3 regions of the Mesorhizobium sp. C395A genome follow, and region 2 is predicted to be linked to each of the others. Evidence: riboswitches for the same ligand, from Rfam matches in the RefSeq annotation. Region 2 holds a riboswitch; each other region holds the start of a gene.
What was found. A riboswitch is a leader RNA that binds a small molecule or an ion and turns the genes downstream of it on or off. The one in region 2 is predicted to bind cobalamin.

Region 1 (7,751 bases), 2.8 Mb from region 2:
CAAACGCGACGCGCTTTAGGGAAACGATTATGCCTGTTTCACCGCCGGCCAGCCGAGAGGTTCCTCGACCTCATGGATCGGGTCGACAATGATGAGATCGGCAAGGTCGTCATGGACATCGACCTTGAGCGGCTCATTGCTGGCAGCAAGCGCAGACGACAGCTCGCCCGAAAGCGGTTGTGCCGGTGTTTCGGCTGGCGCAAGCAACCCGAAATCGAGCAGTCGGGCAACGAAGCTTTCGAGGTCGGCCAGGCTTATTTTTGCGGCGCCCGCGGCAGCTCCGACCAGCGCTTCAGTGGCGACGCCGGACGACAAAGCCTGCCAGACCCGGCTGCCGGAATCGGAAAAGCCGAAATACTTGCCGTTCGAAAGATCGAGAACGACGGCTTCGCCATCGAATGATTCGAAAACGATGTCCTTGCTTGCGACCGCGTAGACCCGCTGTTGCATCGCTGTGTCCCCCGTCCCATGCGCCCTGAAGGGATGCGCCGGCTTCACGGTCTGCCAAGCCCTTCCTAAGTGCGTCTAAATCACTTGGCCGTTGGTTGGCAAGACAAAGACCCGCGAATACAACGCCTGCGTCGGCGACCGTTGCGGCGAAGTCGACCGGCTCAAGCCTCGATTTCGAGCGCCGACAATGGTTTCGAGCAGCAGGCAAGGATAAAACCGTCATCGATCTCGTGGTCGAGGATGCCGCCATTGTGGCTCATCTCGACTTCGCCGGAGACCTTCTTCACCTTGCAGGTGCCGCACAGGCCGAACTCGCAGGCGGCGGGAATCCGCACGCCCGAGCTGCGCGCGGTCTGCAGCACGGTCTGGCCGGCGACGCAGCCGGCGTCGACCTCCGAAAGCGAGAAGCGGATCGGCGTCACGGCTTCGACAGGTGCAGCGATGCCGTCCTCGACCGGGGAGGCAAACGGCGCCGGAATTTCCTCCACCACAGGCGCGGCAAAGCTCTCCTGATGGTATTTCGTCATGTCGAAGCCGGCGGCATCCAGCATGCCGCGCACGGCGCGCATGAACGGATCGGGGCCGCAGCAGAAGATTTCGCGCTCGCGGAAGTCCGGAGCCAGCAAGGGCAGCCGGATCGCATCGATGCGGCCCATATGGCCGTACCAGCCTTCGCGGCTGGAACGTTCCTCGATCATGAAGCCGAGCGACAGGCCGGGCATATGGCCGCCGAGCAGTTCGAGTTCCTTGCGGAAGATGATCTCTTCGGCACGCCGCGCGCAGTTGACGAAACCGACATCGGTCCATGGCGCGCAGTCGTTCAGCCAGCGCAGCATCGACATCATCGGCGTCACGCCGGAGCCGGCGGAAATGAACAGGTATTTGGCCGCCGGGTGGCTGTGCAACGAGAAGTCGCCGGCCGGTCCGTAGGCCTTGACATGCGAACCGGGCACCAGATGGTCGAACATCCAGCGCGTGCCGATGCTGCCGGCCTGCGCCTTGATCGTCACCGCGATCGAAAACGGCCGCGATGGCGACGACGACAGCGTGTAGGTGCGCATCAGCGGCCCGTCCGGTGTCGGCAGTTCCAGCGTCAGGAACTGGCCCGGCTTGTAGCGGAACCAGGTCTGGTTGTCGGAGCGGAAGGTGAAGGTCTTGACGTCGGGCGCCTCGTCGCTGACGCCGATCACTTCCAGCACCTGCAGCCTATCGTTCCACGGCGCCATCTGGTCAAGATGGCGATAGAGCCCAAGATCCGTCATCGCATTCATCCTCTGGTCCCTCTTCGCCTGCTCCAGCTCACGCGACGCTGCGCAGCGCCGGCCGGCCGCCTTCGGCAAGGCGCGGGCCGATGAAGGCCGCGTACCATTCGACGAACTGGATCACGCCGCCCTCGTGCAGCTCCGAATAGGGGCCGGGCTCATAGGCCGGAGACAGGATGCCGAAGGCGTTTTCCTCGACGATGCGGCGGTCCTGGTCGTTGGTCTCGGTCCAGACATGGGTGAGCTCCTCAAGGTTGTAGTCGACCCCCTCGACCGCATCCTTGTGCACCAGCCACTTGGTCGTCACCGCGGTTTCGGTGGCGCTGATCGGCAGCACCCGGAAGGTGACCGCATGGTCGATCAGTATGTGGTTCCAGGTCGTCGGATAGTGGTAGTGCATCAAGGTGCCGATGCGGTCGGCGGCAACAGTGTCGGACAGGTTCTTCGTCACCGCGCGCTTTCCCGACATCGTGTAGCTGACGGCATCGCGCAGCAGCGGCGCGCGGGTGGCGCGGTATTGCCCGGCCGGATCGATGCGGAACTTGCTCGGCAGGCCCGCCGCCTCGCATTTCGCCCAGTGCGCCAGCATCTCCGGATCGCTGTCGGCGCCCTGCACGCCGGTCACCGTCGGCGCTTCGGGGAATGTCTTGCACAGCTCTGGATGATTGCCGGCGCAGTGATAGCATTCGCGGTTGTTTTCCCAGACCAGCTTCCAGTTGCCCTTCTCGATGATGGTGCTCTCGAAGGCGACCTTGGCTTCATTCAGCCGGTGCGGCTTGAGGTAGGGCTCTATCATGGCGCGCATCGGCGCAAAGTCGGCAGGTTCTTTCGCCAGGCAGATGAAGATGTAGCCGCCGACGCTCTCGCAGGCGACGGGCTTCAGGCCGAACTGGCTCTTGTCGAAACCGTCGGCCATCTGGCGGGCAAACAGCAGCCGGCCGTCAAGCTCGTAGGTCCACTGGTGATAGGGGCAGACAAGCTTTGCCGCCATGCCCTTCTCAGTGTTGCAGACACGGCTGCCGCGATGGCGGCAGGAATTGTGAAAGGCGTTGATGTTGCCCTTCTGGTCGCGGACCAGCACCACCGGATAATCGCCGATCTGCACGGTGATATAGCTGCCGGGCTTCGGCAGTTCGCAATCATGGCCGATGAACAGCCAGTCGCGATACCAGATAAGCTCCATGTCGAGCTTGAAATAGTCCGGGTCGGTGTAGAAGGGCTGTTCCAGCGAAAAGCCTTGCTTGCGGCCGTTCAGGAGCCTCAGCATGTCGTTGCGCGTATCCATAGTTCTGTCCTCGTGGTTTAAGGACTGAACTTGGTGGTGATGGAGGAAGGATCGGACGCAGGCCGGCGCGGCGCCGGACATGCACTATCCACCTCTTGACCGCCCACCGCGATCAGTCGAGTCTATGCATCTCGGGCTGGTTTCCGGGCTCTGGAGTTGTCCTTGCGGACCATCGCGACACCTTCCCAGGCTCTTGCCCAGTGGTCTCCCGTTGCGACTTCAACTCCACCACCGTTGCGGGGGCAGCGCCGGATTCTGACCGGCTTCCCAATTCTCCGCTGCGTCGTCACGAAGCGGCACCTGAGATGCGATCATCTAATCACGGCAGCGATCGCGACGTCGGCATGAAAGCGACATCATATCCATGCGGCGCGACACGCGCGCATACGCCCCGCCGACCACCGAAGGGCTGAGATCCTGTCTTGCGGCGCTATCATCGCCGTTTCGAATCGCTGCGGATCCAGTTCCGATCGGGGGCAAAAAGGGCTCAACGGTATCGAAAAGTTACTATTAGCAATCTCTAATCGAACCGAACGGTTCGTTTCTGTTGACAATGCGTGCAGGACGGTGTGAACGACGGCCCGGAAACCGACACCGGAGCGAACCACTCGGTTCGACATAAGCAACTGAAAACAATGCGATAAATGACCATAGAGGAACTTCCTAGCACAATTTCAAGGTGCAGGACCGTGGTCCACACGGAACAACTTCGTGATTGGAAACCAGCCTATGGCTTTCCCACATCGGGGCTGTCCGAACGACGCGAATTCCTCCCAAGACACGCCGCTAGACGGACAGACAAACTGGAGTACTAAAAATGAAAAAGATCATCCTCACTGCCGCAGCCGTTTTGGCGATCACCGGCAGCGCCTTCGCCGGTAGCGACAATTACGGTTCCAATGGTGCGAACCAGCCAGCCGTCTCGGTCGACAGCTCGTATACGGCTTCCATTCAGAAGCCGGCGCACGCTGACAAGCAGCCTGTCGTTCAGGGCGCCGACCGCGACCTCTACGGCAATCGCTGATCCCGACCAAAGAAGGGCGGCTAACCCGTCGCTCTCGGGATCCCAAAAAATTCAGGAGTATTTGAAATGAAAAAGATCATCCTTGCTGCCGCCGCCGTTTTGGCCATCTCCGGCAGCGCTTTCGCCGGCAGCGACAACTACGGTTCGAACGGCGCCAACCAGCCTGCGATTACGTCGACCGATAGTGGCCATACGGCTTCGGTTGAGAAGTCGACTCCAGCCGAGCAGGCGCCTGCCCACGGTGCCGACCGTAACCTTTTCGGCCGCTAAAAGCCGGTTTCCAGCACGTGGCGGGCTTATCCGCTGCAGCTGGCAGCATCAGAAAAATTCAGGAGACTAAAATGAAGAAGATCGTTCTCGCCACCGCAGCCGTTCTGGCTGTTTCGAGCGCTGCCTTTGCCGGCAGCGACAATTATGGCTCCAATGGCGCCAACCAGCCGGCCGCTGCCGTCGACACCACCCGCACTTCGTCGACCGGCACCAACTCGGCGGTCTACAAGCTGCTGAACTCGTCGGACGACCAACAGAAGTTCGTTCCTCAGAGCAGCGACAGGGATCGGTTCGGCAACAACTAACAGCCGAAGCTTAAAAAAGAGTGGCGGGCCTGGCCCGCCGCTCTTTTTTTATGCCTGTACGACGCAGCTATCTCAAGCCGCCTTCACTTCCACCGGCTTGAGCGAGAAGGAGTGCCCATCGGCGTCGAAGATGTGCAGGTCCCCGGCATCCGCGGTCAGTCGCAGCTTTGCCCCGCGCTTGACCTCGACATTGCCGGGCAGCTTGGTCACCAACGGCAGGTCAGCGCGGCCGATATCGACATAGACAAGCTGCACCTCGCCGAGTTGCTCGACATAGTCCACCACGCCCTCGAAAAGATATTCCGCGCCGGTGGCGGCCGACAGATCCTCCGGCCGCACGCCGAAGCTGACTGCCGCACCCTTTGCTGACGCCGGCGTTGCGATCGGCACCGTTGCCTTGCGGCCGCCGACATGGCTGACGATTGTCGGGTTGCCCGTCCTGTCGATTGTCGCCGGCAGGATGTTCATGGCCGGCGAGCCGATGAACTGGGCAACGAACAGATTGCCGGGCTTCTTGTAGAGGTCCATCGGCGTGCCGACCTGCTCGATATGGCCATCCTTCAGCACGACGATGCGGTCGGCGAGCGTCATCGCTTCGACCTGATCGTGGGTGACGTAGATCATGGTCGTGGCAGGCATCGATTCCTTGAGCTTGGCGATCTCGATGCGGGTCGCGACGCGCAGCGCCGCGTCGAGATTCGACAGCGGCTCGTCGAACAGGAACACTTTCGGATTGCGCACGATGGCGCGACCGATGGCGACACGCTGGCGCTGGCCGCCCGACATCGCCTTGGGCAGACGGTCGAGATATTTGGTCAGCTGCAGGATCTCCGCTGCCTGCCGTACCCGCTTGTCGATCTCGGCCTTGCTTTCCTTGCCGATCTTCATCGAGAAGGCCATGTTGTCGTAGACGGTCATGTGCGGATAGAGCGCATAGGACTGGAACACCATGGCGATGCCGCGCTTGGAAGGCGGCACATCGTTCACCACCTCGCCGGCGATCTTCAGCTCGCCGGAGGTGATCTCCTCAAGCCCGGCGATGGACCGCAGCAAGGTCGACTTGCCGCAACCCGACGGGCCGACGAAGACGATGAACTCGCCCGACTTTATGTCGAGGTCGATGCCGTGGAGAATGTGCAGATTGCCGTATGATTTCTTCACCTGTCTCAGCGTGACATCGGCCATAATTTCCTCCCAGTGATTTCCCTAGAGAACCTGGATTTCCTCAAAAAATCCAGTTTCGTCAAAAACTCAGTCGATGCGCCCGAACCAGGCGCCGTAGCCGCCGAGGCGGATGGAACCTGTGCCGGATTGTCCCGAAAAACCGTGCCCGGCCAATGGCAGCAGCGCCTGACCACCGAGATCGACCTCGGCCGGCTTGCTGGCCAGATTGAAGACGCAGACGATCTGCTCATTGCCCTCACGGCGAGTGAAGGCGACGGTGTCGCCCTCGCTTTCGATGAACTCGATGTCGCCTTTGGCCAGGGCCGGATGCTGGCGGCGGAAACCGAGAAAGCGCCGGTAGTGCTCGAGCAGCGAGGCCGCGTCGCCCTGCTGAACATTGACCGCTTGCGACAAGTGCTTGCCCGGCACCGGCAGCCAGGGCTTGGCCGTCGAAAAGCCGGCATTGCTGGCGGTTGCATCCCACACCATCGGCGTGCGGCAGCCGTCGCGGCCCTTGAATTCGGGCCAGAAGCGAATGCCGTAGGGGTCCTGCAGATCCTCGAACTGCAACTCGGCTTCGCCCAGCCCAAGCTCCTCTCCCTGATAGAGGCAGACCGAACCGCGCAGCGACATCAGCAGCGCCGAGATAACCTTCAGATAGGCGGCCGGGTCGGCCTCGTCGGCGGCCCAGCGCGAGGCCGGACGCATCACGTCGTGGTTGGAAAAGGCCCAGCACGACCAGCCGTCGCTGGCGACCTTGCCGAAGGCTTCCAGCACCTGGCGCACCTTGGCGGCGCTGATCTTTTCCGGCGCCAGGAAATCGAAGGAATAGCACATGTGGACGCGTTTGCCGCCGGCGGTGTAGGCGGCGACCACTTCCAGCCCGCGCTGCGAATCGCCGACTTCGCCGACCGCGGCGGCCGCCGGATATTCGTCGAGCAGCGCCCGGAACCGTTCGAGGAAGGCAAGGTTTTCCGGCCGGCTCTTGTCGTAGATATGGTCCTGGTAGTTGTAGGGATTGACCGCAGGTGCTGTCTGGTCGTTACGCTCTTCGGGCGGCAGCGGCGGATTGTTCTCCAGCCCCTGGCTGTGGAAGTAGAAATTGATGGTGTCGAGGCGGAAGCCGTCGACGCCGCGCTCCAGCCAGAAGCGGGTGACGTCGAGCAGCGCGTCCTGGACTTCCAGATTGTGGAAGTTGAGGTCCGGCTGCTCGGACAGGAAATTATGCAGATAATATTGCTGGCGGCTGGTGTCCCACTGCCAGGCCGAGCCGCCGAAGATCGACAGCCAGTTGTTGGGCGGCGTGCCGTCCGGCCTGGCGCCGGCCCAGACATACCAGTCGGCCTTGGGATTGCTACGGCTGGCGCGGCTCTCCTTGAACCATGGATGGTTGTCGGCGGTGTGCGACAGCACCTCGTCGATCATCACCTTGAGGCCGAGGTGATGGGCTTCCGCAACCAGCGCGTCGAAATCGGCGAGCGTCCCGAACATCGGGTCGACGTCGCAATAGTCCGAGACGTCGTAGCCGAAATCCTTCATCGGCGACTTGAAGAAGGGCGAAATCCAGATGGCGTCGACGCCGAGCGAGGCGATGTAGGGCAGCCTGCGGATGATGCCCTTGAGGTCGCCGATGCCGTCGCCATTGGAGTCCTGATAGGAGCGCGGATAGATCTGGTAGATCACCGCGCCCCGCCACCAGTCGCGATCGACGGCGAGATCGGGCTTCGAGGTCGCCTTCAAAGCGGCTTGCATAAGTCTCAACCTCCTTTGACCGAGCCGGCCAGCAGCCCGCGGACGAAATAGCGCTGCAGCGAGAAGAACACGATCAGCGGCACGATAATGGTGACGAAGGCCGATGTCGTCAGGATTTCCCAGTCGCCGCCGCGCGAGCCGAGCAGCGCGTTGAGCTTCGCGGTCAGCACGATCTGGTCCCCTTCGGTACCGAGGAAAACCATTGCCACCAACAAATCGTTCCACACCCACAGGAACTG
Region 2 (7,751 bases):
TCCGGCAATCGTGACAGGGCGGTGGCGGGCAGCTCGAAAAGCGGGTAGGAGTGCGGATTGATACCTGTCGAGAGATCGACGAAAGGTTGTGGCGCGTGAGGGAAGAGCGCCCTCGCCCGGCCAAGGGATCCACCGTGATCCACCACAGTAATCGCTCCATCAGAAAGCTTCATGTCGATCCTGATCGCTTTCCTGTCGCTGGCCATCGAACGCATCCTGGGTTACCCGGACTGGCTGTTCCGTGCCGTCGGCCATCCCGTCACCTGGTTCGGCAGGCTGATAGCCTTTCTCGACCTCAGGCTCAACCGCGACACTGATTCCGACGCGCTGCGTCGCCGCCGCGGCGCGCAGGCGCTGCTGGTGATCGTGCTGGTGCCGGCGGCAATCGCCTTCATCGTGCAAATCCTGCTCTGGCAGCTCTTTCCTGCCGGCATGATCATCACGGCAATCTTGGCCTCGTCGCTGCTGTCGCAAAAGAGCCTTACCGAACATGTCGAGGCGGTGGCCGATTCGCTGGATACCGGCGGGCTGGCGCTCGGCCGCATTGCGGTTGCGCGCATCGTCGGCCGCGATCCAGAGAAGCTCGACCATGCCGGCGTCAGCCGCGCCGCCATCGAAAGCCTGGCCGAGAATTTCTCCGACGGCATCGTTGCGCCCGCCTTCTGGACAGGTGTCTGCGGTCTGGCCGGCGGCGTCGCCTACAAGGCCGCCAACACCGCCGATTCGATGATCGGCCACCGCACCCCGCACCACGAGGCCTTCGGCCGCGCGGCGGCACTCTTCGACGACTGGATCAACCTGCCGGCGTCCCGGCTGACCGCGTTGCTGATCGTTGCCGCCGCCTTTCTCGTTGACGGCGCCGATCCCCGCAACGCTTGGCAAGCAATGCGGCGCGACGCCAAAAAGCACCGCTCACCCAATGCCGGTTGGCCGGAAGCAGCAATGGCCGGCGCACTCGGCCTGGCGCTCGCCGGCCCGCGCAGCTATGGCGGCGTCATCGTCGAGGACGCCTATATGGGCGAAGGCGGTAGGCGCGCGGCGGAAAGCCAGGACATCAGGCAGGCGCTGAAATTGTACCAGGTGGCGGACTATCTGCTGATTGGGCTGTTCGGGTTGCTGTCGGCGGTGCTTATCGCGGTGACGTTCTGAGAGCTTACCGTCGCCCTTCCCTTTACCCTCCCCCTTGTGGGGAGGGTCGGCGCGAAGCGCCGGGGTGGGGGACTGCGACCTACGAGGACCCCACCCCGATCCGCTTCGCGGATCGACCCTCCCACAAGGGGGAGGGTACGAAACCCCTCAAAACTCGATCCCCTGCTGCGCCTTCACGCCGGCCGAAAAATGATGCTTGGTCACGCCCATCTCCGTCACCAGATCCGCCGCCTCGACCAGCGCCGGCTTGGCGTTGCGGCCGGTGACGACGACATGCAGACCTTCGCGCCGCGCTTTCAGCGCCGCCACCACTCTGTCGAGATCGAGATAGTCGTAACGCAGCGCGATGTTCAGTTCGTCCAGCACGACGAGGCTGATCGAGGGATCGGCGATCAACTCCAGTGCCTTGGCCCAGGCGGCTTCAGCCGCCTTAATGTCGCGCTTCAGATCCTGCGTCTCCCAGGTGAAACCCTCGCCCATCGTGTGCCAGACGACGCGGCCGCCAAACGCCGCGAAGGCATCCTTTTCGCCGGTGTGCCATTTGCCCTTGATGAACTGGACGATTCCGACGCGCTTGCCATAGCCGAGCATGCGTAGCGCCAGCCCGAAGGCAGCCGTGGTCTTGCCCTTGCCGGGTCCGGTGTTGACGATCAGCAGCCCCTTCTCGACCGTCTTTTCCGCGACCTCGGCGTCCTGCACCGCCTTGCGCTTGGCCATCTTGGCGCGATGGCGCTCTTCATCTTTTGCGTCGATATCGGTCATCTCATTTCACCTTGAGCGGCAGCCCCGCCACCATCAGAAGCACCATATCAGCTACCACCGCGATCTGCTGGTTGAGCCTGCCGGCGGCATCGCGGAACCGGCGTGCCAGCGCATTGTCGGGCACAATGCCTTGTCCGACTTCGTTCGAGACCACGAACCACGGCCCGCGCGGCCGCGAAAGCACATCGGCCAGCCGCCGGCACTCCCGCTCTAGATCATGATCGGCCAGCATATGATTGGTCAGCCAAAGCGTCAGGCAGTCGACAAGCACCGGCTGGTTGTCCGGCAATGCCTCGAGCGCACCTGCAAGATCAAGCGGGGCATCGATGGTCGCCCATCCCTCGCCGCGGCGCGAGCGGTGTTGCGCGATGCGCTCGCGCATTTCGCCGTCATAGGCTTGCGCGGTGGCAATATAGGCCCTTGGCGGCGGCAACGCCGTCGCCAAAGTTTCGGCATGCGCGCTCTTGCCGGAGCGCGCACCGCCGATGATGAAGGTCAAACTGCGATCAGGCAAAGCTGTCGCGCAGGCTGGTCGCGGTGCCGGTGAAGCGCGAGTGCACTATGCCGACAACTGCGCCGAGCACCAGCCAGAACACCAGATTGGTCAGCGTCACCGCCACCACGAACTGATGATGCAGGCCCTCCGGGATCGGCGTTACGAAACTGTCAGGCTGCGGCGCGCCGACAATATGCGGGGCGACGATCAGGACGACGGCGAGCACGGTCAGGGGCGCCGACGTGCGGAAGGTGATAAGGGCAAGGCCGATCGCGGTTGCCATCACCGTTGCCCACCACCAGATCTGGCGCTGTATGAGATCGGCCGCCGGCATTGCCGGCAGTTCCGGCGGCAGGCCGAGTCCCGGCGCCAGCGTGAACACGGCAAAGCCCGCCAGGCCCCAGAACACGCCCTGGCGCCAGCTGCCGATGCCGCCGGCGAACTCGGAAACCGCCACCAGGACCAGCGCGAAGCCGATGCCGGTGACGATATTGGCGACGACACTGAAGGCGAAACGCTCGAAGCCGTCGGCCGGCGCCCAGCCTTCGTCCTCCGCCGGCGCGGCTGCTTCAGCCGTTGCGGGTGCTGCGCTGCTCACGGCATTTTCCGCCGGCGCGGCGGTGCTCATGGCATTGGTGTCCGTAGCGTTGGCGGCGGGCGCCGCGGCATGCTGATGCTCGTGGCCGCCACCAGCCTTTTCGTAGACCTCCGCCTTGAGGATCAGCGGCACGGTGGCGTAGGCCTGCATGCAGGCGAGAGCGACACCGGCCACGAGCCCTGCGATCGCCGCGATGAACACGACGTTGCGAAACAGGTTCATGATGTCAGATCCTCGTCAGTGGCAGGGAAACGCCATCGAATGGCGATAGTCATGCGCCGCATTGTGGACCGCATCGATATGCGAGAAACCGACAACGCCGACGACGAAAATGCCCAGAAACGCGCTAAGCACGAGCTGCATGAAGCGCGACTGCGAGGAGACGGAAGCGCCGAGGGAGACGGAAGCGGTATTCATATCTTGTCCTTTCGCCCTCCACCCGAGGGCATCGAAGTCAGTTCCCTGTCGCCGGCAGGTCTCCTGGCTCGCGGATCAGCGCCCTTCCCCACCTTCCCGAGGAAAAAATCCTCAGTGGCTTGGAGAGGACTACCGCACACAGTTGCGGGGGCAGCCACGGCATTGGGCAACAAGTCAGCCCTCACCGCATTCCCTCTTGGTCCCTAACGGAACCGACGACATGCATGACTATAGGCTGAAACGGCCGCATCCGGCAAACCAAATTCCGCCGGCCAACAGCGCGAATGCGCCATGCGGCGTTACGGGTTCAACGCGGTGATCCGCTCGGCAACCAGCCGCTGCAGCCGCCACAGATGGCGATCGTGAATGCCGCGCTCTTCAAGGTTTTTCACCGTGTTGTAGAGATAGTCGGCGCCCGACCCCCAGTGCCCGCAGGACGTTGCCAGCCTTTCGACGACCTTGCCCTCGTCGAGCGGTCCTGAATAGGTCAGGCCGTTGCGGTTGATGACGAAGGCCAATGCCCTGAGCGGTCCGGCCTCGCTTGCAAGCTTGAGCATGCGCGGCCGGTAGCTTGTCGGCTTCAGCGTGACTTCGCGCCGGAAAAGCCGGCCCAACTGCTCGCGCCGGTTATTGTCGGTCAGCCGAAAGGCGACGCCCTTGCATTGTCCGCCACGGTCCAGCGCCATCATCAGGCCGGGGCTGTCCTTGGTGCCGCGCCAGCGCGTCATGTTCATGCAAAAGGACCGATGCCAGCCGCGCGCCAGCGCAACGCGGTCCTCGACATAATCTATTTCCGGTTTCCAGATCAGCGATCCATAGCCGAACAGCCATAGCGGTTCGCTGTCCGGGAGTTCGACCTGCAATTCATCCAGCAGCGCGTCATAGTCGGCTTCATCGAGATGCATCGCGTCCGGATCCGGCCCGGGGTCCCTGATCTCGCGCCAGCAGCGCGCGACCAGCTCCGGCGTAAGCGACATCTGTCGTGCGGCCACTTCCGAATCCCCCCAATTTCCGAATGTCCCGTGTCCACGACATGATTATGCGCCGCGCCTGCAACCGGCAATGCGGCACTCTGATTGACAAACGATTTGCCGGGGTGTCGGCTGACGCTTCATAGGAAGCCAGCCATGCATCCCAGCCCGAGCGAGCGCGACCCCTATAACGGCCTGAGCCGGGCCGAACCGACGCTACCGTCGTCGGCCTATTGGGATAGCGAGGCTTACCAGCGCGATCTCGACGCCATCTGGCACAAAAGCTGGCTGCTCGTCTGCCGCGAGGCCGACCTCGCCCAGCCGCTGGCGTTCAGGACATTCCGCGTCGGCACGCAGGAAATCGTCATTCTGCGGGACGAGACCGGCGAACTGCGCGCCTTCCACAACACTTGCCGGCATCGCGGCTCGCAGCTTTGCCAGAAAAGCGAGGGCCGGCTGAAAGCGCGGCTCATCACGTGCCCCTACCACGCCTGGTCCTACTCGCTGCGCGGCGATCTCGTGCGCGTTCCCTCGAAATCGCTGCCAGATGGTTTCGACAAGGCAGATCATCCGCTCTACCGGGTGGCGCTGTCGGTGTGGCGCGGCTTTGTCTTTGTGAACCTTCAGCAGGCTGCGGCCGGCTCCGCCGGGACCTCCTTCGATCCCGCATCCGGCGACCTCGCCAACTGGCCGCTGGAAACGCTGGTATCAGGCCATGTCCTGCGCAAGGTGATGAACTGCAACTGGAAGATCTTCTGGGAAAACTTCAACGAGTGCCTGCATTGCCCGGGCGTCCACAAGGACCTGTCTCGGCTGGTGCCGATATACGGCCGCGGCCTGATGAGCCGGCACGACGACCCCGACTGGGTCCGCCATGCCGACAATGACGCGCCGGAGTTTTCGGGTGGCCTGCGCCCCGGCGCCGAGACCTGGTCGCGCGACGGACATGCCCATGGCCCGGTCTTACCGGGCCTGACGCCAGCCGAGCGTGCGGCCGGACAGACCTATGCCACCAGCCTGCCCTCGATGTTCATCGTCGGCCATGTCGATTATGTCAGAACGGTGCGACTGATGCCGCTCGGTCCCGAACAGACCGAACTCACCGCCGAATGGCTGTTCGCGCCCGAGGCGCTGGCTGAGACGGACATCGACAATGTCGTCGCCTTCGGCACCCAGGTGCTGGAGGAGGATGCCGCGATCTGCGAGATCAATCAGAAAGGCCTGCGCTCGATGCGCCACCAGGCCGGCGTGCTAATGCCGGAGGAGTACGATCTGCACCGCTTCCACAACTGGGTGCGCGAGCGGCATGCAGCGCTTGAGGCAACCGCCTGATCGGCGACTAAAGCGACTTCGGCAGATAGCGCCAGGAGATAAAGCCGCAAACCGCGGCCAGAATGCCCAGCGTCACGAACACCGAGCCGAGGCCGAAAAACGCCAGCACCACCGAATAGACCAGCGGCGGCGTCAGCTCGGAAAAGTCGAGATAGGTGCGGTAGACCGCGGCCATCTGCGCCCGCTCATAGGACCGCACCGAGCGCATGAAGGCGGTCGAGCCCAGTGCATCGAGCGCGATGGTGAAGAAGGCGCCGCAGAGCAGGAAAAAGCCCGTAAGCAGCGGCGCGGTAGTGCCGACCGCGCCCGCCGCAAGCAGCGTCGCCGACATCGCGAAATAGGCGAAGGTCATGGTGCGCCGGCCGCCGAAGCGTTTTCCCGCTTTGCCCCAGAAGATCGCCATGAACAACAGCGCATTGCCGGCCGAAACCAGCAGGCCGCCGGCAAGCTTGCCCTCGCCGGTAATCACCATGAACAGCGGCCCGTAGACGAAGAACGTCGTCCAGAAGCAGGAGCGGCCGAAGGCGATCAGCCAGGCCAGCCTGAGCCTGGGTTGTGCTACGAAGCGGCCGATATTGGCCAGCGGATTGGCCGGCCGTGTGTTGCCCGGCCGGATCGACCGGTTGTCGCCCAGCCTGTAGGTCCAGAACAGCGCCAGCAAGGCCAACGCAAACACCGCGACCGCGCCATGCGCGGCATAGATGCCGTAGCGTGTGTAGAGGAAGATGCCGAGTGTCGGCCCGCCGGTCCAGGCCAGCATCGACCACGCCATGCGCAGCGATTCGGCCTGCATGAAATCGGTCTTGCGGATGTGGTCCATGATGTAGAGGTTGAGCGTGATCGACAGGGCGCTCGCCCCCATGACGCGGCACAGCATGCCTGTCAGTTGCCCGGCAAGCGTGTGGGTGACGAAGAACAGCGAGCCTATCGCCAGCAGGCAGGCGCCGGCGGTATAGACCCAGCGCCGGGCAAACCTGCGGATCAACATCGGCATGAACAAGGTCACCGACAGGCCGAGCAGCGCCACGATGGTGTAGAGGATCGAGACGATCTGCTCGTTGTGCAGAATCTCATAAGCCTGGATCGGGATGACGCTCGATACCGTGGCGCGGGCGAAGGATTCGACCGCATAGAGCGAGGCAAAGGTGCGCGCATCCGCCGGACGCAGGGCTGGCAGCCAGATCGGATGGCGCACATGGGTGGACATTTGATCCCCAAATCAGACTCGCAGCCCAAATCTGCGCTGGCGCTTCCTCCGCCGGTAACAGGAAACCGACCCCTTCCCGGCAAAAAGCGAATTCGGCCAATGGCTTTCCGGCTCTGGCCTAAAGCGCCGTGCGATGCAGCCGCACGGCGCGACCCGGAGCGTAGAGGGCGGCCTTCTTTTGTCCGGTGCAACCGTGATAGTCGTCTTTGGGGCTGAATCAGATCGCGAGACCATGAGCATCCATACCGCACCCCCTGGAGATCAACTGAAGCGAGATCAACCGAAGCGCATCGTCGCCATCGATGTCGTACGCGGCATCGCGCTGATCGCCATGGCGAGCTACCACTTCACCTGGGATCTCGAAAATTTCCACTACACCGACCCCGGCCTCACCGCCGTCGGCTGGTGGAAGATCTATGCGCGCTGCATCGCCTCGACCTTCCTGTTCCTGGTCGGCGTCAGCCTGTTTCTCTCTCATGGCAGGCAGATCCGCTGGACCGGCTTCTGGAAACGTTTTGCCATGGTCGCCGTCGCGGCCGCCGCTATATCGGCGGTCACGTACTTCATCACGCCGGACAGCTTCATCTTCTTCGGCATCCTGCATCAGATCGCGCTGGCCAGCCTGCTCGGCCTTTTGTTCTTGCGGCTGCCGTCCTTGCTGACGCTTGTCGTGGCGGCGGTGGTGATCGCCGGGCCGATCTATTTCCGATCCGAAGCCTTCGATCATCCGGCGCTGTGGTGGGTCGGCCTGTCGGCGATCAACCCGCGCTCCAACGATTACGTGCCGCTGTTTCCCTGGTTCGGCGCCGTGCTTCTCGG
Region 3 (7,751 bases), 2.9 Mb from region 2:
TACCATCTCAACGCAGGATCCAACGACGGCGGGCTGGTTCAATTATTGGTCGATCTCCTGCCCCATCGCGACGGCTATCATAAACAGGACCTGCAGCGGCTCGAAGCGGTACGAGACACGCGGCCGAAAGGGACCGCGTGCTTGATCGTGAAATAGGTCAATCCAATTGGAGCGCGAAGCTACCATGGACAACTCCGCAGACGGCGCAATCGCACAGCCGGACACCCACGGGCGGTCTTCCTTGGCCGCGGTTGATTGCCGCGTCCACGAGCTGGTTCTGAGACAGGAGCGGCAGGAGCGGACGACCCTCAAGCTCATCGCCTCAGAGAACTTTGCGTCCTCGGCCGTGCTGGAAGCGAACGGCTCGATTTTCACGAACAAGTACGCCGAGGGGTACCCCGGCGCGCGCTACTACGCTGGAAACGAGATCGTTGATGAGCTTGAGAATCTGGCCATTGGGCGCCTGAAAACGCTATTTGGCAGCGAGCATGCCAACGTCCAGCCTTATTCCGGCTCGCCGGCCAACCAGGCTGTCTATCGTGCGCTTTTGAGTCCCGGTGACAAAGTCATGGGCTTGCCCCTTCCGGAAGGGGGCCATCTGACTCATGGTTGGGCCATCAACTTTTCCGGAACTGACTATCAACGCGTGCCCTATGGACTAGATGAAAAGACACAGCAGATTGACTATGACCGCTTGCGCGAGACAGCCAAGCGGGAACGGCCGCGGCTCATTTGGGTCGGCGGAACCGCTTACCCGCGTGTCTTTGACTACGCGGCAATGGCAGAAATTGCCCTGGAAGCGAACTCCTATCTCGTAGCCGACATTGCGCACATCAGCGGCCTGATTGCCGCGGGAGCGCACCCGAATCCCGTGGGCCATTGCGACGTGGTCAGCAGCACGTCCCACAAGTCGATCCGCGGTCCCCGCGGTGGCTTCATTTTGTCAAGGAACGAAGATCGCTATCAGGCCCTGTATCATACAAAGAGCAAATACAATCTCGCCAGACGAATAGACCGGGCGGTCTTCCCTCACCTGCAAGGCGGACCTCACATGAATGCCATCGCTGCGCTAGCGGTTGCCTTGCACGAAGCCGCGAACCCGTCCTTCCGAGGCTACGGCCAACAGACGGTCAAGAATGCCAAGGCTCTGGCACATGCACTGCTTGAGCGAGGTTATGACCTGGTTACCGGGGGGACGGACAATCACATGCTGATCCTTGATCTTCGAGATCGGCCACTATCGGGCAAGGCCTATGCCGAGCGACTAGCAAAGGCAGGAATCATCACAAACTTTAATATGGTGCCTGGCGACCCGCGGCATCCGGCGGTCACAAGCGGAATTCGCCTGGGGGCGCCAGCAGTGACGTCAATGGGCATGCGCGATGTGGAAATGGTGCAAATTGCTGGCTTCATTGACTCCGTCCTCCAGCGGCCAGACGACGAAGATCTCCATGCCTGCGTGCGAAGAGACGTTGCCGACTTGTGCGCTGCGTTCGAGGTCCCGGGCATCTCCGACAGGTAAGGTGGGCCAAGCAAAATGCCCATACCACATCCAACATCCGAAGCGAGGTATTCATGGCTAGGCAGTTCGTGTTCTCTTCCGAATCGGTTGGCGCGGGGCACCCGGATAAGTTGGCCGACAACATCTCGGATGCCATCCTCGATGCCATCCTCCGCACAGATCCCAAGGCGCGCGTCGCCTGTGAAGCGTTGGTAAAATCAGGGATAGTCGTTCTGGCTGGCGAGATCACCAGCGATGCCCAGGTGGATTACAGCCAAGTTGCGCGCGATACGATTCTCGACATTGGGTACGACGACGAGGCCGTCGGCTTTGACGGCCGGCGTTGCTCCGTCGTTCATGCCCTCACCGAGCAGTCGCCCGACATCAGCCAAGGCGTTGACGAGGGAAGAGGGCAAGACCTCCAGCAGGGAGCGGGAGATCAGGGCCTCATGTTCGGCTACGCATGCCGCGAAACCGATACCCTGATGCCTTTGCCGATCCAACTCGCTCATCGCTTGACGAAACGGCAGGCGTATGTCCGGAAGGCACAACAGCTTGGCTGGTTGCGTCCTGACATGAAATCCCAAGTCTCAGTGCGCTATGAGGGGTTGCGCCCGGTCGCCCTGGATACCATCGTCGTGTCGACGCAACATGACGAGCAGGTCTCGCAAGAGACTGTCCGCGAGGGCGTCATTGAGGAAATCATAAAGCCTGTCCTGCCGACCCACCTGGAGACGGAAGGCATCAGAATTCTGGTCAACCCGACGGGGCGGTTCGTAGTCGGCGGGCCGCGCGGCGACTGCGGTCTCACTGGACGCAAGATCATCGTCGATTCCTATGGCGGGATGGGTCGTCATGGCGGCGGCGCCTTCTCGGGCAAGGACCCGTCCAAGGTTGACCGCTCGGCTGCCTATGCAGCCCGCTATGTCGCAAAGAACATCGTCGCTAGCGGACTTGCGGACGTGTGCGAGGTGCAGCTTGCTTACGCAATCGGCGTGGCCAGTCCGGTTTCCGTCATGGTCAACACGTTCGGGACAGCCAGGGTTGAGGAAAGCAGGATCGAGCGCCTCATTCTTGAGTTGTTCGATCTCAGACCGAAAGGCATTATCAAGATGCTTGATCTCTTACGCCCTATATATCGCAATACAGCGACCTATGGCCATTTCGGCCGTGAAGAGCCTGATTTCACCTGGGAGAAGACAGACAGGGCGGACGAATTGCGTCGCGAGGCAGGACTCGCCGCCCCGTGAGAGCCGCCGGCGAACGGATTGGCAAGCGGAAAGCCCATTTCCACCGGGCAGACCCGCGCCTGGCAGGCGTGGCGAGAAGCCGGCTCGGGTTTTTTGGCGGAGACATTGATGCCGGATTATGACGTGCTTTGCATCGGCAATGCCATTGTCGACATCATCGCCCAGTGCGACGAGGCATTCCTCGAGATCAACGGCATCATCAAGGGCGCGATGAACCTGATCGACACGCGCCGCGCCGAACTGCTCTACAGCCGCATGGGCCCGGCGATCGAGGCCTCCGGCGGCAGTGCCGGCAACACGGCGGCCGGCGTAGCCAGCTTCGGCGGACGCGCCGCCTTCTTCGGCAAGGTCTCCAACGATGCGCTGGGCGAAATCTATGCGCACGATATCCATGCACAGGGTGTCGCCTTCGACACCAGGCCGCTCAAGGGCCAGCCGCCGACGGCGCGCTCTATGATCTTCGTCACGCCCGACGGCGAGCGCTCGATGAACACCTATCTCGGCGCCTGCGTCGAGCTTGGCCCTGACGATGTCGAGGCCGACAAGGCATCCGGCGCCAAGGTTAGCTATTTCGAGGGCTATCTGTGGGATCCGCCGCGCGCCAAGGAGGCGATCCGGCAGACGGCGAAGCTCGCACACGAGGCCGGACGCGAAGTGTCGATGACGTTGTCTGATTCGTTCTGCGTCGACCGCTACCGCGACGAGTTCCTCGAGCTGATGCGCTCGGGCACTGTCGACATCGTCTTTGCCAACAGCCACGAGATCAAGTCGCTCTACCAGACAAAATCCTTCGACGAGGCGCTGGCTCAGATCCGCAAGGACTGCAAGATTGCCGCCGTCACCCGTTCCGAAAAAGGCTCGGTGATCGTGCGCGGCGACGAGACCGTGGTCATCGAGGCGACCGCCATCAAGGAGTTGGTCGACACCACCGGCGCCGGCGACCTCTACGCCGCCGGTTTCCTGCATGGCTACACGCAGGGCCGCAACCTCAAGACCTGCGGCGACCTTGGCTCGCTGGCGGCCGGCCTGGTGATCCAGCAGATCGGCCCAAGGCCAAGGCAGAATTTGCGCCGCGAGGCGGAAGGGGCTGGGTTGCTGTAGATGCGCGGGCAACTAACCACCCGCCCTACTGACGCGATGACCGCAGTGGCGGAACTGTGTCAAAGCTCGCTGATAGCGACAGCCATTCGCTTCGGAGAACTGACCCATGCTGCTGCCGTGAAGCTCGCTGGAGGAGCGGTGCAAGGCGTGCTTGCCATGACGGCATTCACCGTCATCCAGATCGTCACCAGCATTTTCCAGAAGCTCAGCTTGGGGAAGGCCAGTAAGGTTCCTGAGGTAACGGAGAACTCGCGGCGTCCGTCGGACTTGACTTGCGATCACGTCCCACGATGCCGAATGCGGGCAGCAGACTGAATATTTCACAATGCTAGACAAAGGCGTAAAACGCGACCATATAACGACATAAACATTTCATTATGCGTCATTGACAAAGAGCGGGTTGCTGTGATTGTCTGCTGTTGTGGTTCTCGCGTACGGTGCTGCCGCAGCGGAGCTAAGAGGGAAGCCGGTGCGATGCCGGCGCTGCCCCCGCAACTGTTAGCGGCGAGCCAATCCACTCATGTCACTGAGGCGAATACCCTCGGGAAGACGGGTAGAGGCTATGACCCCGCGAGCCAGAGACCTGCCACGGCGAATTACGTCCACGGGCGGGGTGTCTCGGTGGCCGCTGCAACCGGCGTGCCGGCCTGCTAGCGCCTTCCTTGTCACCGACGCCCCCAACCATCGGGGTATGACATGACTGTCTCTCAGCAAATTCCTGTAGCAACGCTCGGCGTGCCGCGCTTCGGTCGTCGGCGAGAACTGAAATTCGCCCTCGAAAGCTACTGGTCCGGAACATCGTCCGCTGGCGACCTTCTTGCGACGTCGAAGGCGCTCCGAGCCGCTAGCTGGGAAGAGCAGCGCGATCGCGGCGTGTCGAAAATCCCGTCGAACGACTTCTCGCTTTACGACCATGTGCTCGACACCGCAGCCATGGTCGGGGCCATTCCATCCCGGTACGGCTGGAATAGCGGCGAGGTCCCACTTGACATCTACTTCGCAATGGCGCGCGGCAACCAGGGTCAGACGGAGGATTGTGGACACGCTGGTCACCAGGAGGAGGCTCATGGACCTGGTGTAACCGCGATGGAAATGACCAAGTGGTTTGACACCAACTACCACTACATTGTGCCGGAACTCGATGATGATCAGACGTTCGCCCTCTCGTCATCGAAGCCGGTCGATTACTTCCTCGAGGCTAAAGCTCTCGGCATTCACACACGCCCAGTCATCCTTGGACCCATCACCTTCCTCAAGCTGGCGAAATCGCGTGCCGAAGGGTTCGGTCCCATCGCGCTCCTACCGCGGCTGCTGCCCGTTTACGAGCAAGTCCTGCAGAGGCTGAAGCTGTCGGGAGCCGACTGGGTGCAGATCGATGAGCCAGCGCTTGTCCTCGATCTGAACCCGAACGAACGAGCTGCGTTCGAATTCGCCTATGGCCAGCTGTCGAAAGCCGCGCCCGAGCTGAAGATCATGCTGGCTACGTATTTCGGGTCGCTGGGAGACAATCTCGAAACCGCGGTTTCTCTGCCCCTGGCCGGCCTGCATATTGATCTCGTGCGCGCTCCCGAGCAGCTGGAAACGGTGGGTCGGCTCGCTCCGAAGGATCTGGTGCTCTCGCTCGGCTTGATCGATGGCCGCAACGTCTGGCGTGCGAACCTGCCCGCCATTCTCGACCGCATCAAACCGATCGTCGCCGGCTGGCCCTTGGACCGCGTCGAAATCGCGCCTTCTTGCTCGATGCTGCATGTGCCGATTGACCTGCGCATGGAGACGGAACTCGAGGCCGACATCAGGTCGTGGCTCGCCTTCGCGGCCCAGAAGACCGACGAGCTGGTCTTGCTGGCCCGGGCCCTTTCCAAAGGCAGGGATGCGGTGGCAGCCGCGTTGAAAGCTTCTGCCGAGGCTGCCGCCACTCGCTTGACGTCCACGAAGATCCATGACCCGCTTGTTGAGGGGCGGATCGCCAGCATTGACCATAGCATGAAACGACGAGAGAGCGCTTTTGGCGAGCGCTCCAGAGTCCAGGCCGGCACGCTCGGGCTGCCGCCGTTCCCGACGACGACAATCGGGTCCTTCCCGCAGACGCCGCAGGTACGCCGCGCGCGGTCCGCTCATGCGAAGGGCCAGCTCAGTTATGTCGACTACGAGATTTTCCTGAAGAAGGAGATCGAGTCAGCAATTCGTTGGCAGGAAGAGATCGGGCTGGACGTGCTGGTGCACGGTGAGTTCGAACGAAACGATATGGTACAGCATTTCGGCGAGCAGCTGTCCGGCTTCGCCTTCACTCAGCATGCCTGGGTGCAAAGCTATGGGTCGCGCTACGTGCGTCCCCCCATCATCTTCGGGGACGTATCGAGGCGCAATCCGATGACGGTGCGCTGGTGGCAATTCGCCCAGTCGCTTACGGAAAAGCCTGTGAAGGGAATGCTCACAGGCCCAGTGACCATTCTCAACTGGTCCTTTGTTCGAGACGACGTACCCCGCTCCGAAGCCTGCCGCCAGATCGCGCTCGCCATCCGCGACGAAGTGACGGATCTCGAAAGGTCCGGCGCAAGGATGATCCAGATCGATGAGGCCGCGTTTCGCGAAGGATTGCCACTGCGCCAATCTGACTGGAAAGCCTATCTCGACTGGGCTGTCGAATGCTTCCGGATCGCTTCAACGGGTGTAAAGGACGCGACTCGACTCCATACCCACATGTGCTATTCGGAGTTCAACGAGATCATCGACGCGATCGCTGGAATGGATGCGGATGTCATTTCGATTGAGACGTCGCGCTCCAAGATGGAACTGCTGGACGCCTTCACGAGCTCCAAATATCCGAACGAGATCGGTCCCGGCGTCTATGACATTCACTCACCACGTGTGCCGGAGGTCTGCGAGATTTCGGACCTAATCATGCTTGCCCGCGAGCGACTGTCCGACGGCCAACTGTGGGTAAACCCGGACTGTGGCCTCAAAACACGCAAGTGGGAGGAGGTCCGCCCTGCCCTCATTAACATGGTCGCTGCAGCGCGCGCGCTCCGGGAGAAAGTGGCCTGAGGCTTCTCCTTCCTCACCGTGTGGTGAGCTACCGGCTGGCTCCTGTCGGCCGTGAACATGCCAAACCGGCACACTCTTGGAAATGAGCCACTCGGCGCAAATGTGCAATTTCCCTACGGCACGTGTCTTAATCCCGCAGAAATATAAATGTGGCACTACGCTATAATATTGGTTCCTTGGGGACATACAGGCCCCGCGCCTCGAACAAATCGGACACGCGTCGTTTCTCAAAGTAGACTGCTTGGCGCGTTCGCTCAGGCAGCGACAATATATGGTGCTGCGTCTGTCCGCCCCCAGTTGATCGCGCAGACTACGGGCGAGGTGGCAGGGTCCGGGTATCGCTAGCGTCCCGCCAATTCGGAGATGGACGTCGCAATTCGTGTCGCCAAGTAAAAATCGCCAATCATTTTCGATTGCGAGTCCGCAGCCAGTTGGCCCTTATTTTCCTGAGATCTGCGTTACAGGCCGGGGCGTTGTCGCCGTTTCTGAGGGTAAGATGGGATAGGCGACGTCAGGTGCCTCTCCGGTCAGCGAGTTGAGGAAGGCAACAAGCAGGTCAACTTCTTCGTCCGCCAGTACTACGCCGAGCTGGGTGGTCCCCATAATGGCGACGGCCTGTTTCAGATCCCAAACCTTGCCCGTATGAAAGTATGGCGCGGTGAGTGCAACGTTGCGCAGCGGCGCCACGCGGAAGACATAGGAATCGTCGGCTGCATTGGTGACCTCAAATCGGCCCTTGTCTTTGTCCGGCAGGACTTCGGCGCTGGGCCGTTCCACGAGGCCGAATGGGTAATAGGCTTGCCCACCAACGTTGATGCCGGCATGGCAGGACGAGCAGCCTTTGTCCATGAAAA

Region 1: it holds a riboswitch for cobalamin, as region 2 does, so the genes downstream of both, NLY37_RS25430 (aromatic ring-hydroxylating oxygenase subunit alpha) here and NLY37_RS12110 (CbtB domain-containing protein) in region 2, are expected to answer to the same signal.
Region 3: it holds a riboswitch for cobalamin, as region 2 does, so the genes downstream of both, metE (5-methyltetrahydropteroyltriglutamate--homocysteine S-methyltransferase) here and NLY37_RS12110 (CbtB domain-containing protein) in region 2, are expected to answer to the same signal.

Annotation. Positions count from the first base shown of each region.
Region 1 covers NZ_CP100473.1:5,204,424-5,212,174, reverse strand. Annotated here, with positions in the region: gene NLY37_RS25440 (PqqD family protein) at 28-450, opposite strand; gene NLY37_RS25435 (FAD-binding oxidoreductase) at 612-1,712, opposite strand; gene NLY37_RS25430 (aromatic ring-hydroxylating oxygenase subunit alpha) at 1,750-2,997, opposite strand; cobalamin riboswitch at 3,115-3,316, opposite strand; gene NLY37_RS25425 (DUF680 domain-containing protein) at 3,815-4,021, shown strand; gene NLY37_RS25420 (DUF680 domain-containing protein) at 4,088-4,291, shown strand; gene NLY37_RS25415 (DUF680 domain-containing protein) at 4,363-4,596, shown strand; gene NLY37_RS25410 (ABC transporter ATP-binding protein) at 4,669-5,781, opposite strand; gene bglA (beta-galactosidase BglA) at 5,848-7,512, opposite strand; gene NLY37_RS25400 (carbohydrate ABC transporter permease) at 7,518-7,751, opposite strand, start outside.
Region 2 covers NZ_CP100473.1:2,441,645-2,449,395, forward strand. Annotated here, with positions in the region: gene cobD (threonine-phosphate decarboxylase CobD) at 1-173, opposite strand, end outside; gene cbiB (adenosylcobinamide-phosphate synthase CbiB) at 172-1,149, shown strand; gene cobO (cob(I)yrinic acid a,c-diamide adenosyltransferase) at 1,297-1,911, opposite strand; gene cobU (bifunctional adenosylcobinamide kinase/adenosylcobinamide-phosphate guanylyltransferase) at 1,913-2,425, opposite strand; gene NLY37_RS12105 (CbtA family protein) at 2,418-3,227, opposite strand; gene NLY37_RS12110 (CbtB domain-containing protein) at 3,243-3,422, opposite strand; cobalamin riboswitch at 3,459-3,654, opposite strand; gene NLY37_RS12115 (gamma-glutamylcyclotransferase) at 3,722-4,414, opposite strand; gene NLY37_RS12120 (aromatic ring-hydroxylating oxygenase subunit alpha) at 4,550-5,725, shown strand; gene NLY37_RS12125 (MFS transporter) at 5,733-6,932, opposite strand; gene NLY37_RS12130 (acetyltransferase domain-containing protein) at 7,165-7,751, shown strand, end outside.
Region 3 covers NZ_CP100473.1:5,879,963-5,887,713, reverse strand. Annotated here, with positions in the region: gene glyA (serine hydroxymethyltransferase) at 185-1,522, shown strand; gene metK (methionine adenosyltransferase) at 1,576-2,751, shown strand; gene NLY37_RS28480 (adenosine kinase) at 2,860-3,852, shown strand; cobalamin riboswitch at 4,258-4,457, shown strand; gene metE (5-methyltetrahydropteroyltriglutamate--homocysteine S-methyltransferase) at 4,549-6,897, shown strand; gene NLY37_RS28470 (cytochrome-c peroxidase) at 7,336-7,751, opposite strand, start outside.